4 regions of the Mesorhizobium newzealandense genome follow, and region 1 is predicted to be linked to each of the others. Evidence: riboswitches for the same ligand, from Rfam matches in the RefSeq annotation. Region 1 holds a riboswitch; each other region holds the start of a gene.
The links. Region 1 has a riboswitch for cobalamin ahead of bluB (5,6-dimethylbenzimidazole synthase). Riboswitches for the same ligand answer to the same signal wherever they lie in the genome.
Positions count from the first base shown of each region.

Region 2: it holds a riboswitch for cobalamin, as region 1 does, so the genes downstream of both, ACFSOZ_RS21155 (aromatic ring-hydroxylating oxygenase subunit alpha) here and bluB (5,6-dimethylbenzimidazole synthase) in region 1, are expected to answer to the same signal.
Region 3: it holds a riboswitch for cobalamin, as region 1 does, so the genes downstream of both, ACFSOZ_RS37155 (DUF1636 family protein) here and bluB (5,6-dimethylbenzimidazole synthase) in region 1, are expected to answer to the same signal.
Region 4: it holds a riboswitch for cobalamin, as region 1 does, so the genes downstream of both, ACFSOZ_RS09110 (DUF1636 family protein) here and bluB (5,6-dimethylbenzimidazole synthase) in region 1, are expected to answer to the same signal.

Region 1 covers NZ_JBHUGZ010000030.1:143,035-147,435, reverse strand. Annotated here, with positions in the region: gene ACFSOZ_RS34800 (exodeoxyribonuclease VII small subunit) at 1-153, opposite strand, end outside; gene ACFSOZ_RS34795 (histone deacetylase family protein) at 157-1,083, opposite strand; cobalamin riboswitch at 1,204-1,383, shown strand; partial or broken gene bluB (5,6-dimethylbenzimidazole synthase) at 1,484-2,143, shown strand; gene ACFSOZ_RS34785 (hypothetical protein) at 2,236-3,219, opposite strand; gene ACFSOZ_RS34780 (TetR/AcrR family transcriptional regulator) at 3,315-3,923, opposite strand; gene ACFSOZ_RS34775 (MFS transporter) at 4,045-4,401, shown strand, end outside.
Region 2 covers NZ_JBHUGZ010000014.1:95,893-100,293, forward strand. Annotated here, with positions in the region: gene ACFSOZ_RS21145 (FAD-binding oxidoreductase) at 1-561, shown strand, start outside; gene ACFSOZ_RS21150 (FAD-binding oxidoreductase) at 627-1,727, opposite strand; gene ACFSOZ_RS21155 (aromatic ring-hydroxylating oxygenase subunit alpha) at 1,908-3,155, opposite strand; cobalamin riboswitch at 3,270-3,470, opposite strand; gene ACFSOZ_RS21160 (DUF680 domain-containing protein) at 3,976-4,173, shown strand; gene ACFSOZ_RS21165 (DUF680 domain-containing protein) at 4,250-4,401, shown strand, end outside.
Region 3 covers NZ_JBHUGZ010000030.1:625,961-630,361, reverse strand. Annotated here, with positions in the region: gene ACFSOZ_RS37170 (FecCD family ABC transporter permease) at 1-282, opposite strand, end outside; gene ACFSOZ_RS37165 (ABC transporter substrate-binding protein) at 358-1,305, opposite strand; gene ACFSOZ_RS37160 (ABC transporter ATP-binding protein) at 1,352-2,140, opposite strand; gene ACFSOZ_RS37155 (DUF1636 family protein) at 2,137-2,625, opposite strand; cobalamin riboswitch at 2,633-2,839, opposite strand; gene ACFSOZ_RS37150 (nucleoside hydrolase) at 3,123-4,097, shown strand; gene ACFSOZ_RS37145 (substrate-binding domain-containing protein) at 4,355-4,401, opposite strand, start outside.
Region 4 covers NZ_JBHUGZ010000007.1:64,811-69,211, forward strand. Annotated here, with positions in the region: gene ACFSOZ_RS09100 (cobaltochelatase subunit CobN) at 1-736, opposite strand, end outside; gene cobW (cobalamin biosynthesis protein CobW) at 755-1,792, opposite strand; gene ACFSOZ_RS09110 (DUF1636 family protein) at 1,795-2,223, opposite strand; cobalamin riboswitch at 2,263-2,466, opposite strand; gene ACFSOZ_RS09115 (DUF6348 family protein) at 2,668-3,264, opposite strand; gene ACFSOZ_RS09120 (winged helix-turn-helix domain-containing protein) at 3,319-4,401, opposite strand, start outside.

The DNA of each region.
Region 1 (4,401 bases):
ATGTGCCTTCAGCGCCTCGCCGCGCTCGTAGATGCGGATCGATTGGTCGAGCGGCACGTCGCCACGCTCCAGATCATCGACGATCTTCTCCAGCGCGTCGAGTGCCTGTTCGAAGCTCATCGCCATGATGTCTTCGTTGGTCTCACCAGCCATCATTCATCCTTTCATCAGTCGCCCGACATGGGCGGCGACCGAAAATGCCAGTCCCTGCAGATCGTAGCCACCCTCGAGCAGGCTGACGAGCCGGTTGCCGCTGTGGCGCGTGGCGCGCTGCATCAGCTGGCCGGTCGCCCAGTCGAAATCATCCTCAGTCAGGTTGATTTCGGCCAATGGATCGCGGTGATGCGCGTCGAACCCGGCCGAAATGATGATCAGGTCCGGCGCGAAATTGTCGAGCGCCGGCAGGACCCGCGACAGGAAGGCGTCGCGGAAAACCTCGCTGCCGGTCTGCGGCGCCAACGGTGCGTTGACGATGTTGCCGGCGCCGGTCTCGCTCTTTGCCCCGGTGCCGGGATAGAGCGGCATCTGGTGCGTCGAGCAATAGAGCACCGTCGGATCGTCCCAGAAAATATCCTGCGTGCCGTTGCCGTGATGCACGTCCCAGTCGACGACGGCGACGCGCTCGACGCCATGTTTCCTCTGTGCATGGCGCGCCGCGATCGCCGCCGTGTTGAAGAGGCAGAAGCCCATGGCCGTGGTCTTTTCGGCATGGTGGCCGGGCGGCCGGGCGGCGACGAAGACATTGTCGGCGCGGCCTGTGAAAACGTCGTCCACGGCAGCGTTGGCAGCACCAATCGCCGTGATCGCCGCCTGCCAGCTCTTCGGGCTGGCGGTGGTGTCGGCATCGATGCGGGCAATGCCAGTGTCGGGAATGGATGCGCGGACGCGGGCGACGAAATCGGCGGGATGCGCGTAGAGGATGGTGGCCTCGTCGCCCTCCGGCGCCTGGACACGATCGAGCGTGGCAAAAGCCTCGTCGTCGAGCACCCGCTCGATGGCGCGCAAGCGGTCGGGCCGCTCGGGATGGCCGGGCGGCGTGATGTGCTCGAGGAAGATCGGATGGCTGTAGAGACGGGTGGTCATCACCCTAATCTAGTGACCCGGATCGACAAAGGCCATGCGCAGGCGGTTGATGACTGGGGAAAATCACGCCTGCGTCCTTTGGTTTCGCTGCAGGCATTGGCGTCGTCAGCGCTTCGGCGTAAGGTCGTGTCGCTGCCTGGTGCCCGCCGCAAGCGGGAGAATCGGGAACACGGTTAAATTCCGTGGCGTGCCCAACGCTGTGAGGGGGACCGCGCCGGTAAATGCCACTGTCGATGACGGGAAGGCACCGGACGCGGGTTGATCCCGAGCCAGAAGACCGGCCTGGCAGACATCGTCATCCGCATGGTCAGGCGGACGGCATCAGAGCGATGTGCCTCCACTTGCACGCACAAAGTACGCTTTGACAGTTGGAACTGCTGCAATCGCAAGGGGACACGCGATGCCGGAACACATGACCGCTCCAGTTGGCGACGGATTTGACCAGAGTGCGCGCGATGCGGTTTACCACGCCATGTTCACGCGGCGCGACGTCCGCAGTCATTTCCTGCCGACCGCGCTCGACGATGACGTTCTGGCGCGGCTGCTGCTTGCGGCCCATCACGCGCCCTCGGTCGGCTTCATGCAGCCGTGGAACTTCATCGTCATTCGCGACGCCGAGCGACGGCAGAAAGTGCGCGACCTGTTCCTGGCGGCGCGCGAACAGGAGTTGCCAGCCATCGCGGAAGAGCGACAGGCGCTCTACCGCAAGCTCAAGCTGGAAGGCATCTGCGAAAGCGCGCTCAACATCTGCATCACCTGCGACCGGCAGCGCTCGAAGGGTTCGCCGCTGGGGCGCTGGCACAATCCCGAGATGGACCTCTACAGCACGGTCTGCGCGGTGCAGAACTTCTGGCTGGCGGCGCGCGCCGAAGGTGTTGGTGTCGGCTGGGTCAGCATCATCGAGGCGCAAGCGTTGAAAGACCTGCTGTCAATTCCCGAGCATGTGACGCCGGTCGCCTATCTCTGCGTCGGCCGCGTCTCGGAGTTCGCGCCAAAACCGGACCTTGAAACGCATGGCTGGGGACGCCGCTTGCCGCTGCCGGAGCTGATCATGAGCGAGATTTTTTCCGGGCAAGGCGAAGTGCCGCTCAAATCGACCGTAACGCGCCTCAACGCCGTCGGCGCCGCACCGGCGACGGCGGCCGCCGCTGATCAGTGTGTCGCGCCGGCCGTACCCCAGCGCGAGCCGTCGAAGGAGGCCAGCGCCTTGTCCTTGAGCTCGCTGAACTTCGACGACGCCTCGGCCAGCCGGGCGTCCCACTCGGGATCGGGCACCTGGCCCTCGATGGTCCTGAAATAGACCTGCATCAGGCAGGCGATGGCGAAGGGTTCGATGAAGGCGGCCTTGAAGGCCCAGGCGAAGACGATGGCGAGCACGAAGGCCCAGCCGGCGAGTTGCCCGGGCATGAGGAAAAGAATGGCGCCGGCAGGCGCCAGCATCAGCAGGAAGATGACGAAGGACACCCCCCACATGATGACCGCCAGCCAGACGGCGTTCTTGACCATGGTCTGGCCGTTCTGGGCGTAGAGCACGACGCCTTGCCGCGCCGTCTCGAACGGCGAGGCTGAATTGATGCGGATGTTGTAGCCCAGGATGATCTCGTCGACATAGGTCAGAGACAGGCGGATCACCGTGTTGATGAAGGAGACCAGGCCGCCCAAGCCCGGAATTGGCAGGAAGGCGGCGATGCCGCCGATCAGGCCGGTGATGGCGCGGATGGCACCCTTGACCAGCTGGTCGACGACGAAAAGGATGTTGGCCTCGGCAAAACGCCGGGTGACGATGTCCTTGGCGTAGGCAATTTGGTCCTGGCCGTCGGGAATGTCGCGGCCGTCGATCAGATGGACCATGACGGCGATATGGCCGGCCTTGACGACGTAGAGGATGTATTCGCGGATCCAGTAGACGGCGATCGAGACGACGCCGAAACCGACCACGCCGCCCCAAAAGGCAAAGGACAGCGGGCCGTCAGGATCGGTGGAGATATGGCCGACGCCATAGCCAACGGAGGCGCCCGTACCGGTCGCAATGATGTAGGCCAGCGTGATGCCGAAATAGACGATCATGCGAAAGAGAATGAAGGGCCAGGTCCGCGTCATGATGGACACTGACCTGCCGATATCGAAATCCCACATGCCCCGAATCTCCGCTTCAGAGATGGCGCGAGAGGATGCGCTCAAACCGGCTATTGTCAATTGCGGGCAATGGCGCCGAACCGCCTATGTGGATTTCAGTTCGGCTGCGGATCGGGCTTTTTGAGCAGGCCTTCGAGCAGTTGCTTGAACGCCGTCACCACCTTCTTCGACGTCGCTTCGGGGTCGCTCGAATTGGCGATCCGTTGCGCCGCCTGACTGCTCGCCCCGTTGATCAGCCGCGAGGCGGTTTCGGGGTCGAGGCTGGGGACGACAACCCCCTCCTCCTGCAACGTCGTCAGATGGCCGGTCATTGAAGCGATGCACGCATTGGCATTCGGCCATTGTGCCGGATCCCCCAGCACGGCCGGGCCGTCCCGGAACATGATGCGCTGGATTTCCGGCTCCAACGCCATCTCGATATAGGTCGTGCATTCGTCGACGAAATGCTGCCAGCGGGTCGGCGCTCTCGACGCCACTTCGTTCACGTGCGCCGCCATCTCGCCGTCGATTTCGGCGATGACCGCCTGCAGCAATCCCTTCTTGTCGCCGAAGTGATGATAGAGTGCGCCGCGCGTCAGCCCGGCCGAGGCAGTGAAATCATCCATCGAGGCCTGGGCATAGCCGATCGTACCGAAGGCATGGCGGGCCGCCGCGATCAGCTTGGCGCGGGTCTCGGCGATCATTTCCTTGCGAGGTTTGTGCATGGCTTCTGGACCTATTAACATACGCACCGTATGCCAATTGACATACGCGGCGTATGATCTATCTAACAATCATACGCTTCGTATGTAATTGTCGAATCTGCCTTTGTCGAGGAACCGGACCATGCAAAATCCCTATTCGGAAATCTTTCGCGCTCCCGGCGCCAAGGGCTTTGCAAGCGCGGGCTTCATGGCGCGCCTGCCGATCGCCATGGCGCCAATCGGCATCGTGGCGATGCTGTCGCAGACGCGCGGCGAGTACTGGCTGGCCGGCGCCGTTTCCGCGACATTCGCGCTGGCCAACGCTTTCGTGGCGCCGCAAATATCAAGGCTCGTGGATCGCCTTGGCCAAACACGGATCGTCGTGCCAACCACCATCATCTCCGTGCTCGCTTTCGCGGTCCTGATCGCGGCAGCCAATCAGGACTGGCCGGTATGGACGCTGTTCGTCTCGGCACTGCTGGCCGCGGCCATGCCCAGC
Region 2 (4,401 bases), on a different contig from region 1:
ATTGCCTCTGCGCCCAAGACGGACGGGGTGATCGAACTGGCGATCGAGAAACTCGACGATGGCGAGGTCTCTCCATTCTTCCACGAGATCGCGGCAGTTGGCGACGAAATCGAACTGCGCGGACCGCTCGGCGGGCACTTCATCTGGCCCGATGACGATGGCGGGCCACTTCTGTTGGTCGGCGGTGGCTCTGGCGTCGTGCCCTTGATGTCGATGGTCCGTCATCGCGTCGCGCGCAATTCGACGGTGCCCGTCGCTCTGGTCTTTTCAGCCCGGATCTGGGACGAAGTGATCTTTCGTGACGAGCTGATCGCCCTCGACGATCGCAAGGACGGCTTCGACCTGGTGCTGACGCTGACGCGCGAAGCCGCGCGCCGTCCAGCCGATTATTCGCGGCGGGTGGATGTCGCCATGATGGTACAATCCATGGCGCGGTTGCCCGGACCGCCTGATGTCGCCTTCGTCTGCGGCTCCAACGCCTTCGTTTCGGCCGCCGCCCGGGCGCTGATCGATGCCGGCGTTGCGGCGGAAATCATCCGCACCGAACGCTACGGAGTTTGAACGGACACGGTCCTTCCGAGAAGTTTCTCGTAGCCGCCGTTCCGAGGCTCGGCATCGCCCATCGGTCACGCCTCGATTTCGAGCGCCGAAAGCGGCTTTGAGCAACAGGCGAGGATGAAGCCGTCGTCGATCTCGTGGTCGAGGATGCCGCCATTGTGGCTCATCTCGACGGCGCCTGCGACCTTCTTCACCTTGCAGGTTCCGCACAGGCCGAACTCGCATGCGGCGGGAATCCGCACGCCGGAAGCCCGCGCCGTCTGCAGCACGGTCTGGCCGGCGACGCATTCGGCATCGACATCCGAAAGCGCGAAGCGGATCGGCGTCGCGGCTTCGACGATGACGGCGGCGCCGTCTTCCGCCGGCGACGTGAACGGTGCCGGGATCTCCTCCACGACAGGCGCCGCAAAGCTCTCCTGATGGTACTTCGTCATGTCGAAGCCGGCAGAGTCCAGCATGCCGCGCACGGCGCGCATGAAGGGATCAGGGCCGCAGCAGAAGATTTCGCGCTCGCGGAAATCGGGCGCCAGCAATGGCAGCCGGATCGCGTCGATGCGGCCCATATGTCCGAACCAGCCCTCGCGGCTCGACCGCTCCTCGATCATGAAGCCGAGCGACAGGCCGGGCATGCGGCTGCCCAGCAGTTCGAGCTCCTTGCGGAAAATGATTTCTTCGGGGCGCCGGGCGCAATTGACGAAGCCGACATCGGTCCATGGCGCGCAGTCGTTCAGCCAGCGCAGCATCGACATCATCGGCGTCACGCCGGAGCCGGCCGAAATGAACAGATACTTGGCCGCCGGGTGGCTGTGCAGCGAAAAGTCACCGGTCGGCCCATAGGCCTTCACATGCGAACCGGGCGTCAGATGGTCGAACATCCAGCGTGTGCCGATGCTGCCCGCTTGCGCCTTGATCGTCACCGCGATCGAGAACGGCCGCGATGGCGAAGACGACAGCGTGTAGGTGCGCATCAGCGGCCCATCGGCGGTCGGCAGTTCCAGCGTCACGAACTGGCCCGGCTTGTAGCGGAACCAGGTCTGGTTGTCGGAGCGGAAGGTGAAGGTCTTCACATCAGGCGCTTCGTCACTGACGCCGATCACTTCCAGCACCTGGAGCCTGTCGTTCCAGGGCGTCATCTGGTCGAGATGGCGATAGAGGCCAAGGTCCGTCATCGCATTCATCCTCTTGTCCCTTTTATTCCGTGCATGTCGTGATCCCAAAACCGCTGCGCACTCTTGGGCGACATGCACCAAAGCGCGTCGCTTCGAAACGGATTCATGCGACGCGCTTCAGGTCTTGTTTCCTTGCATGTCGTTGTCTCAAAACCAGGGGCCATTTTTGAGCGCCATGCACTAGGCAACGCTGCGCAGCGCCGGCCGGCCGCCTTCGGCAAGCCGCGGACCGATGAACGACGCGTACCATTCGACGAACTGGATTACGCCGCCCTCATGCAGCTCCGAATAGGGCCCTGGTTCGTAGGCGGGCGACAGGATGCCGAAGGCGTTTTCCTCGACGATGCGGCGGTCCTGGTCGTTGGTCTCGGTCCAGACATGGGTGAGTTCGGCGAGATCGTAGTCGACGCCTTCGACCGCATCCTTGTGGACGAGCCATTTGGTCGTCACTGCCGTTTCCGTGGCGCTGATCGGCAGCACGCGGAACGTCACCGCGTGGTCGATGAGGATGTGGTTCCATGTCGTCGGATAGTGATAGTGCATCAAGGTGCCGATCCGGTCGGCAGAGACGGTGTCGGAGAGGTTCTTCTTCACCGCCCGCTTGCCGTTCATGGTGTAGCTGACGGCGTCGCGCAGCAGCGGCGCGCGGGTGGCGCGGTACTGTCCGGCCGCATCGATGCGGAATTTGCTCGGCAGGCCGGCCGCTTCGCATTTCGCCCAGTGCGCAAGCATTTCCGGGTCGCTGTCGGCGCCCTGCACGCCGGTCACCGTCGGTGCCTCCGGGAACGTCTTGCAAAGCTCCGGGTGATTGCCGGCGCAATGGTAGCACTCGCGGTTGTTTTCCCAGACCAGCTTCCAGTTGCCCTTCTCGACAATGGTCGACTCGAACGCCACCTTGGCCTCGCGCAGCCGGTGCGGCAAAAGGTAGGGCTCGATCATCGCCCGCATCGGTGCGAAATCCGCCGGCTCCTTGGCCAGGCAGATGAAGATGTAGCCGCCGACACTTTCACAGGCGATCGGCTTCAGGCCGAACTGGCTCTTGTCGAACCCGTCTGCCATCTGCCGGGCAAACAACAGCCTTCCGTCCAGCTCATAGGTCCACTGGTGATAGGGGCAGACCAGCTTTGCCGCCGTGCCCTTGTCTGAATTGCAGACTCGGCTGCCGCGATGGCGGCAGGAATTGTGAAAGGCGTTGATATTGCCCTTCTGGTCGCGAACAAGCACGACCGGATAGTCGCCGATCTGCGCGGTAATGTAGCTGCCCGGCTTCGGCAGCTCGCAATCATGGCCGATGAACAGCCAGTCGCGATACCAGATCAGCTCCATGTCGAGCTTGAAATAGTCGGGATCGGTGTAAAAGGGCTGCTCGAGCGAGAAGCCGTTCCTGCGGCCCTGCAGCAGCCTCAGCATGTCGTTGCGCGCGTCCATGTCCTGTCCTCATAGCCAAGGACTGAACTGGTGGTGATGGAGGAAGGATCGGACGCAGGCCGGCGAAGCGCCGGACATGCACTATCCACCTCTTGACCGCCCACCGCGATCAGTCGAGTTCAAATATCTCGGGCTGGTTTCCGGGCTCTGGAGTGTCCTTGCGGACGGTCGCGACACCTTCCCAGGCGTTTGCCCAGTGGTCTCCCGTTGCGACTTGAACTCCACCACCGTTGCGGGGGCAGCGCCGGATTCTGACCGGCTTCCCAATTCTCCGCTTCGTCGTCACGAAGCGGCACCTGAGATGACATGATCTAATCACGATCGCGGGCGCGCCATCGGCATGAAAACGACATCGTATCCATGCGGCGCGACACGCATGCGAAATGCTCCGGCTGGCGATTGCGGAGCCGAAATCCGATCTCTTCGGCAGCCATAGCCGGCTGCAATCTCCTCGAATCCGACCCCTTGCCAGGGCCCAAGAAAGGTTAACGGTTTCGAAAAGTGACTATTAGCAGTCTCTAAAATCGAACCGAACGGTTCGTTTCTGTTGACGGTGCGTGCAGGACGGTGTGAACGCTGGGCCTCCGACACAGTTGGTGATCGGGGTGCCGATTTTACATAACTAATTGATATTACGAAGAAAAACAACTGGTGTAGACGCTCTTGGCACAATTTCAAGTGGCAGATTCTTGGTCCACGCGGAACAACTTCGTGATTGGAAATGGCTGGATGGCTTTCCCACATCGGGGCGGTCCGAACGACGCGATTTCATCCCAAGACACGCCGCTAGACGGACGGAAAGATACTGGAGTACCAAAAAATGAAAAAGATCATTCTCACTGCCGCCGCCCTTCTGGCCATTTCCGGCAGCGCCTTCGCTAGCGGTAGCGACCACTATGGTTCGAACGCCGCGGCGGCCACTGCTGTCGACAGCTCGCGCACCGCTTCGATCAAGAAGTCGGAACCGGCTGCTCAGACGCCTGTCCAGGGTAGCGACCGTAACCTCTTCGGCCACTAACGCCGATTCCCAGGAGGTGGCGGGCTCGCCCGCCGCCCTGGCAAAATCCAGAAATTCAAAATTCAGGAGAGCTGAAATGAACAAGATCCTTATTGCTGCCGCCGCCGTTCTGGCCATTTCCGGCAGCGCTTTCGCCGGAAGCGACAACTTTGGCTCCAACGGCGCCAACCAGCCTGCCGCCTCGGTCGACAACTCGTACACGGCTTCCACCAAGAAGTCCGAGCCGGC
Region 3 (4,401 bases), 480 kb from region 1:
CGCACCGACGACGCCCAGGCCGGCGCCGACGCAGATGGCCAGGATCGTGCGCGGCAGCCGCAGGTCGACGACGATCTTGCCGACCGGGCCGGACACGTCGTGTCCACCCAGTCCAATCGCATGGCCGAGCGAAGCCACGACGTCGGTCAACGGAATCAGCGTCGAGCCATAGGCGATCGACAGCAAGGCGAGAGCGGCGATCGCCGCCGCTCCCACCATCATGGCGAGTGCGAATGCCTTGTGTCGCAAGCCTGGAAATGCGTCGCGTCCATCAGGGCTCATGCGACGCACTTCCCGGATCTTTTCTTCATGCATGTCGTTGCCAAAAAACCGCAGCGCACTTTTGGGCGACATGCATCAAAATGCTTCCGGATGCATCGCCTTGGCGATCTTGTCGATCGCTTCGATGTTGGCGGGTCCAGGCGTCAGCTCGGCATAGCGCAGGGCGACGAAACGCTCGTTCTTGACCGCGTCCGTTTCTTTCATCGCCGGATGCGCCTTCAGGAAATCGAGCAGTTTCTTGTAGCCGCCGCCGTCCTGGTAATCGAGCAGGATGAGGAATTGCGGATTGCGCGAGGCCACCGTTTCCCAGTCCGTGTTGCCCCAGCTGGTGTCCATGTCGGCCATGATGTTGTCGCCGCCGGCGGCTGATATCATGGCGCTGGGGATGGCGAACTTGCCCGCGGTGAAGGGCTTGTCCTCGCCGGAATCATAGAGGAACACCCGCGTGCCCTTGCGGTCGCCGACCTTGGCGGTGATGTCGGCGAGCTGCGTCTTCCAGCCTGAAACGAGCTTTTGCGCCTCAGCCTCCTTGCCAAAAATCTTGCCCAGCTTTTCGACGTCGCCATAGAGCAGGTCCATCGAGGCGGCAGGGCGGTTCTTGTCGAGATGGACGCAGCTTTCCGTCAGCACCAGTGTCTTGATGCCATGCGGGGCAAGCGTTTCGGGCGTCACTTCGCCGCCCGGCTTCATGCCGTAGTACCAGCCGGCGAAGAAGAAATCGGGCTCGACCGCGACGAGGTTTTCAAGCGTCGGATATTTGGGAGCGAGTTCAGGGATCGAGCCCTGCTCGGCCTTGAATTCGGGGCCGACCTTGTACCATCCGGTGATGCCGGTCAGGCCGACGATCGACGGCTGCAGTTTCAGCGCGAAAGCCATCTCGGCCATGTTGAGATCATGGATGACGGCGCGCTTCGGCGGCGCGTCGAAAGTCAGCGGTTTGCCGCAACTGTCGACGGTCACAGGGAAGGCGAAAGCTGTCGAGGCCAGCAGCGAGAAGACGAGCGAAAAAGCGAGGCGTTTCAAGGGTATTGCTCCGTTGTTGAACAGGGATTGGGCGGAACGGCTTCGATCAGGATGTCGGCACGGCGCGGTTCGGCACCTCGAACACCGTCAGTTCGCGGTCTTCAGTCGGATGGCGCAGACGAAAGACGTCGACGCCGAACACCTCGCGGATCAGCTGTTGGGTCAGCGCTTCGCGCGGCGCGGCGAACGCTTGCAGGCGGGCATTGTTCATCACCGCGACCCTGGTAGCGAAGGGCGCCACCAGGGCCAGATCGTGCAGCACCGCGATCACCGTCATGCCGAAGCTGGCCACGAGTTCGAGCAGTTCGCCGCGGGCGCGCGGGTCGAGATGGTTGGTGGGCTCGTCGAGGAACAGAATTGTTGGCTCCTGCGCGATGGCGCGCGCCAGCTGGGCGCGCTGGCGCTCGCCACCCGACAGCGAGCCGATGGTGCGGCCAAGCAACGGCAGCAGGCCGGTCCGGCGCAGCGCGTCGACGACAATGTCGCGTTCGTCGCTCCTGCGCCTTAGCCCGGCGTGCGGAACCCGGCCAAGCTCGACATAGTCGATCACCGCCAGCCGCGGATCGGGCTGGTCGGTCTGGCCGACCACGGCGATCTGCAGTGCGCGCTCGGCGGCCGAAATCCTGTCCAGCCGGCGCCCGCCAAGCTTCACCTCGCCGGAACTTGGCCGCAGCATGCCCGACAGCATGCGCAGCAGCGTGGTCTTGCCGGCGCCGTTGGGGCCGATGATGGCGAGGCGATCACCTGCGCCCACCGAGAGGCTGACCGCATGGACCATATCTCGGCCATTCGCCATGGCACTGAGGTCACGCGCTTCGAGAACCGGCGCTGTCATCGGCTGTTTCCCGCCAGATTGCCCGGACCCGGGATGCGGGCCAGCGTCTTGCCGGCCAATCCCGCCGGGCGCTGTCCCGAATTGCACCAGCCATCGGCGAGCGAAGCATAGAGCTTGGCGAATCGCACGAGATCGCCGACATCGGCCTGCGCATCGATGGAGCCGAAGAGATAGGCGGCCTTGCCCGATGCCTGGAAGGCAACCGTCAAGGGCCGTGCACAGCCGGCCATGCAAGCCACGCCCTCGACAATGAAGCCATTTGCCACGGCGGGTTCATGGTGGGCCGAGAGCCGGGAACGTAAATCGGTGCACAGATTCTCACCCGACCTGATCCCTGTCGGGACGTCGCGGCAAAGCGTGCAGACAATAATGCGGTGAATACGATCGGTAGCGCCGTCCAACTTTTCCGTCTTTCTCGATTGGCGACGGAAGGAAGTTGGCGAATCGGCCGACAAGACCGACGTCCACGTCTCCTCCCGGCACACCCCGTCCGGTCAACTCATGCTGATGGCAGGTCTCCTGGCTCGCGGGTCGTGGCGCCATCCTGCCTTCCCAGCCTTGCCGGCCAGTGGCATTTACGGATTTTGCTCGCCGCTTACAGTTGCGGGGGCAGCCACGGCCTCGACCCTTGGGGATCTCACCGTGTTCCCTTTTCACCCCTTGCCTTGCGGCCAGGGGACCATCACCGGCCCAGCGTAGATTTCCATCGATCGCATCGCAATGGTTTTTTGCGACGTCGCTGCTCCATCTAAATGTAATAACATTACATTTGAAGCGATATTCCCCGACGATGTCAACCCCGCTTGTCGCGCAATACGGCGGCGGCAGTGGCAGCTGCTCGGAACGGGCTCGCCGCCGGAGGTAGAAGGTGGCCGGGGGGCAGAGCGAGTTGGCATTACGGTTGCCGAGGGCGAGAACCTTGACGGCGCAAGCGGCGGCAGTCTGTAGTCGCGGCAGGCTCGGCCGGCAGAGGAGGTGCCATATGGAAAAGATCATCCTGGACTGCGACCCTGGGCATGATGACGCTATCGCCATCCTGCTGGCGGCAGGCAATCCGAAGATCGATCTCCTCGGCATCACTACGGTTTCGGGCAACCACAATGTCGAGAACACCACGCGCAATGCGCTTTCCGTATGCACCGCCTATGGCATCAAGGTGCCGGTGGCGAAGGGCTCTCCCGGGCCGCTCCTCATCGATCAGGTGCTGGCCGTCGAGATCCACGGCGAGACCGGGCTCGACGGCCCCGTACTGCCGCCCGCCTCGTTCGAGCTCGACAAGCGGCACGCCGTCGACTTCATCATCGACACCGTCATGGCGCATGAGCCAAAGACGATCACTCTGGTGCCGGTCGGTCCCTACACCAACATCGCGCTTGCCGTGCGCAAGGACCCCCGCATCGTCGAGCGGGTGAAACGGGTCGTCGCGATGGGGGGAAGCTATACCAGGGGCAACATCACGCCCGCGGCGGAGTTCAACGTCTATGCCGATCCGGAGGCCGCCGACGTGGTGTTCCGGGCCAAATGGGACGTCACCATGGTGGGTCTCGACCTGACACATCAGGCGCTCGCCACCACGAAGCTTCAGGACCGGGTGCGCGCCGTCGGCGGCGAGATAGCCAAGTTCATCCTCGATATCTGGGAGTTCATAGCGACCACGCATGGGGGCCTCCTGCAGATCGAGTATCCCGCCGTCCATGACGCGTGCTGCGTCGCGGCTATGATCGACCCGACCGTCTTCACCACCGAGAAGGCCGATATCCGCGTCGAGCTTGCCGGCCGGTGGACCAAGGGCATGACCGTCTGCAATTTCGAGAAGATGGGTGGCATGCACCATTTCGGGGGCACGGCGAGCGAGCAGGTCGACTTCCGCCACACCGTGGCGATGAAGCTCGACCATCAAAAATTCTGCGATTTGATTGTGGATGCGCTGGAGCGTCTAACCAAGAACAAGGCGTGACCCGCACCCTTCGCGACGATACAGCAGGCAGCAAGAGACAACTGGGCGTTCTTCGGGCCAATCGGCGGGAAGGTAGGTCACACGACCGCTCGCGCTATGCGTGCCAACGATGTCTGCTTTGAGGAAGCGGTAAACTGATCTCTGCGACTGTCATCAGGCGCGAAGCAGCCATTCTTTGCAGGATTGGTCTTGCCTCCAAAACACAACAAGGCCCCGCGCGGGGCCTTGTCATATCCAACCTTAGTGGCTGGCTCCCCTCACTTCCCCATCATCTGCTTGGCATTTTCCGCCGTGATCGCCGTCG
Region 4 (4,401 bases), on a different contig from region 1:
CGAAGATGGGGACCGGGTTGATGCCGCGCTGCCGCAGCGCTTCAAAAAGCGCGCCGATCGGCGCGACATCGGCCGCCAGCAGCATCGAGCGGTAGAACAGGATGGGGGTGACGGGGGCGCGGACGTGGGCAGGATCGCTACCGTTCATCGGGATCCGGACAGCACTCGGGTCGTCAACGACGCCGCGTCCTGGCTCATAAAATCCGGCCTTTGGTACCGCGACCGGTGCTGTGACGGTGCTCCTGGCTCCAGCCAGCCGCGCCAGCTTCTGTACCAGCGCGCTCATATTCGCCGGGCCGCCCTCGCGGAAATAGTCGAGCAGAGCGTCAAGCTCCTCGCGCGGCAGCGTCGAGGCTTCGATCAGGCGCAGATCCTCGTCGCGGCATTCGCCGGGCAGCAGCGCCAGTTTTATGCCGCGAGCGCGGGCGGTCAAGGCAAGCTGGTCGCAGCCATAGCGCCACCAGTCGTAGCCGCCGAGGATGCGCACAAGGATGATTTTGGCGTGGCGGGCGACGCTGTCGACCCAGAGGTCGACGGACATGGGATGGCGCAGGTCACGGAGGGCAGCCAGCCGCATCGAGGGCAGGCGGTCGGCGTCGGCCTTCCACGCCGCCGCCAGCCCGGCGAGATCGCTGTCGGTGAAGGACAGGGCCACGATATCCGCCGGCGTCTGCCGCAGATCGACCGGCTCGGCGAGATCGTCGAGCGAGGCGGATGTCGTGGTGAGGATGTGCATCGCGGCCCGTGGTGTGCGTCAGCCGGCGAGTATACGCTCGATTGCCGGGCGGTTCAGCCCCTTCAGGCCGATGACGACGAGGCGCGAGCGGCGGTCGTCCTGCGCCGTCCAGGCGCGGTCATAGTAATGATTGACGCGCGGTCCGACAGCCTGCAGCAAGAGCCGCATCGGCTTGCCGCCGACCTCGACGAAGCCCTTCACGCGCAGCACGTTTTCTTCCTCGGCGGCGGTAGCGACGCGTTTTGCCAGCTCATCCGGATTGGCGATCGAGGCTATGTCGACAATAAAACTGTCGAAGTCATCATGCTCGTGGTCGAGCTCGTCGTCGTGATGGGTCTTGCGGTTTTCGATGTCGTCCTCGACGGCAAGGCCAAGGCCGAGCAGCACCGACGGATCGACCTTGCCCTGCGACGTCGGCACGATTTTCACCGCGCGGGCGATGTGCTCGTTGATGATGGCGTTGGCGCGGGCGGAGCCGGCGGCGTCCATCAGGTCGCTCTTCGACAGGATGATCAGGTCGGCACAGGCGATCTGATCCTCGAACACTTCTTCGACCGGATCGTCGTGATCGAGCGTCGTGTCCTGTGCGCGCTGTGCCTGAAGTGCGTCGATGTCGTTGGCGACACGGCCTTCGGCCAGTGCTGGTCCATCGACGACGGCGATGACGCCATCGACCGTCACGCGGCTCTTCACTGTCGGCCACTGAAAAGCCTGGACCAGCGGTTTGGGCAGAGCGAGGCCGGAGGTCTCGATCAGGATGTGGTCGACCTTTGGTGTCAGCGACAGGATCTGGTCGAGTGCCGGCACGAAATCGTCGGCAACGGTGCAGCAGATGCAGCCATTGGCCAGCTCGACGATGTTTTCCTCCGGGCAGGTGTCGATGCCGCAGCCCTTCAGGATCTCGCCGTCGATGCCGATGTCGCCGAACTCGTTGACGATGATGGCCAGCCGCTTGCCGCCGGCATTTTCCAGGAGGTGGCGGATGAGCGTCGTCTTGCCGGCGCCGAGGAAGCCGGTGACGACGGTGCAGGGGACGCGGGAGACGGAAGCGGTCATGATCAGTCCTTCAATAGGTCGAGGGGAGGGATGCGGGCGACGAGGCCGCGCTTCAGGCTATCGGGGCGGCCGCGCCACGGAATGAGGCCGTCCGTCGAGGTGGCGAAGAGTTTTGCTCCGGAGACGAGGTCGGCGCCGCTGGTCGCGGTCAGGTCGCCGAAGACGTAGCTCCAGCAGCCATCGCGCAGGATGGCGGCACTAAGCCGGCGCTTGCAATTGCCGAGGCATTCGACGCTGAAGACCCGGACATCTTCGCCAGAAGCGGCGCGGCGCGCATCCTGCGCCAGCAGTTCGCCGGCGCGGGGATGAGCGTCGGAACCGGTTTCATCGCGACAGGAAGCACAGACGATGACGGTTACGCCGGCAAGAGCATCGCTCTCGCCGGACGAATTGTCCGCTGTGCCAGCCGAAAAACTGCTGTCATGGTCCAAAAATCGAACTCCTTGCCCGGAAACCCGCCGGGCGATCGGATTCTGTAGTCGTAGACGGCAGGTCTCCTGGCTCGCGGGTCATCGCCTTGGTGCCGCCTTCCCGGGACCGTCCCAGTGGCTTTCGGCCTTGGCTCTTCGCTTACAGTTGCGGGGACAGCCGCGGATTTGGGATTTTTGTCCCGCACCGCATTCCCTCTTGGCCCTTGCCGTTGCGGGCAGGGGACCGTCTGGAGCGGATTTAGGCTTTTGCAGGCAGCGGTGTCAACGCGGGGTGAGCGTTAGTTGCGGCTTGATGTCCATCATGTATCCATTGGCTTCTTAGTGCGACCTCTTAACCAGTTTGCGGCGGTGCCCAACAAACTCGGTTTGGCAGCCTTCTCTTCTGGCAACGCAAGAATGACATGGCGCAATGCCTGATACCCATCGCCGTGATGCCAATCCTGACTAACAAGCAGCTTGGCCTTCAGGCCATGTTTCGTTGTCCAGGAGAACTTCTTTGCCGATAAGTTCTCCGCCATGGCTCGCTACGAAAATCCGGACGAAATGACTGCCGGGGCGCACATTGGCGGAGAACAGTTTTTCCAGCTGGGCATAGAACGCCGGATATGTCCGGTTAAGCGTGCATTCCACTACAGCCTGGGTAATGACAGGCCCGGCATACACCTTCCAGCTGGCATCATTGCGCTGCCAGAACTCGATGTCGGCTTGCATGTTGTCGCAAACATGCTTTGCAAGGCCCTCGATCAACACATGAAATACGCCGATCAGGAACTTTCCGAATGCCTGGAATGTCGCCTGTTGACGTGTGTCGCCCATTCCAACGAACGATTCGATGACGGGCTGAGTGCCCAGTAACGGCGAGAAGATATGGATTTCGACGACAAGCCAGAGTGTCGAGTCTCGCTGCTCCCTATCCAAGATTTCGGCTTCAAACCGCAGGTTTTCCAGCTCAAGACTGACATCGTGCTGTCCACGGATGGTGTTGATCCCATGTGCAATCAACGCCTCGTGGATCAGGTCGAGAACCTCTTGCGATGCCATGATTGAACCTGGGCCGACAAAACTCCCTCAAACGTCTGCGGCCGACGGCTGATGTCAAGAGCGGCCCTGATGGTTCAAGCTCAGCAGTGCCGGACCCAAGTCGCCGGCCGGTGTGATTTCCATTCTCTCTAGTCCAAGCCAGCCTTGCATCTGCTTCAGTTCCTCGAACAGCTGACCAGCGGTTTCAGCGGGCGCGCCGGGCTCGGCGTAAGCAGCATGGACGCGTAACACGCCAGCCGGCCGGTCGGCCTTGAGGTCGACGCGCGCGACGATCCTGTCGCCGAGCAGGAAGGGCAGGACGTAGTAGCCGTATTGGCGCTTTTCGGCCGGGGTGTAGATCTCGATGCGGTAGTGGAAATCGAACAGTCGCTCGGTGCGCGACCGCTCGAAGACGACCGGATCGAACGGCGCCAGCAGGGCGCGGGCCTCGAGTTTGCGTGGCAGGCGCGCGTCCTTATGAAGATAAGCCGGCTTGTCCCAGCCTTCGACACGCACGGGCAACAGTTCGCCAAGTTCGACCAGTTCCTCGAGCCGGCCTTTCATGTCGGCGGGCGACAGGCGGTAGTAGTCGCGTAGGTCGCCAGCCGTCGCGATGCCGTGGGCGCGGGCCGAGATGCGCAGCAACTCGCGGTGCGCGTCCTCGGTGGCCGGCACCGGCAGGTCGAGGATCGCCTGCGGCAGCACGCGCTCTGGCAGATCGTAGAACCGCTCGAACCCGCGACGGTGCGCCGTGGTGATGCGCCCGGCCCAGAACAGCCATTCGAAGGCATGCTTGGCATTGCTCCAGCCCCACCAGCCGCCGGAGCCTTTCTGGCCTTCCAGCGCGGAAGCGGCGATCGGGCCGCGATCGACGACCTCGCGGTAGATCTGTTCGATGTAGCCAGCGTGTTCGCGGCCCCATTTGGCGAGGCCGAGATACATTTCATCGCCGCGCTCGGCCCGCTGCATGCGCCAGCGCATCAGCGGATATGTCTCGACCGGCAGGAAGGAGGCCTCGTGCGCCCAGTATTCGAACACCGTGCGATTGCGCGTCACGGCCGCGTTGTCGAGCAAGGCAAGCGGGTAGGGGCCAAGGCGCGAATAGAGCGGCATATAGTGAGCGCGCACCACCGCACTGACGGAATCGATCTGCAGCAG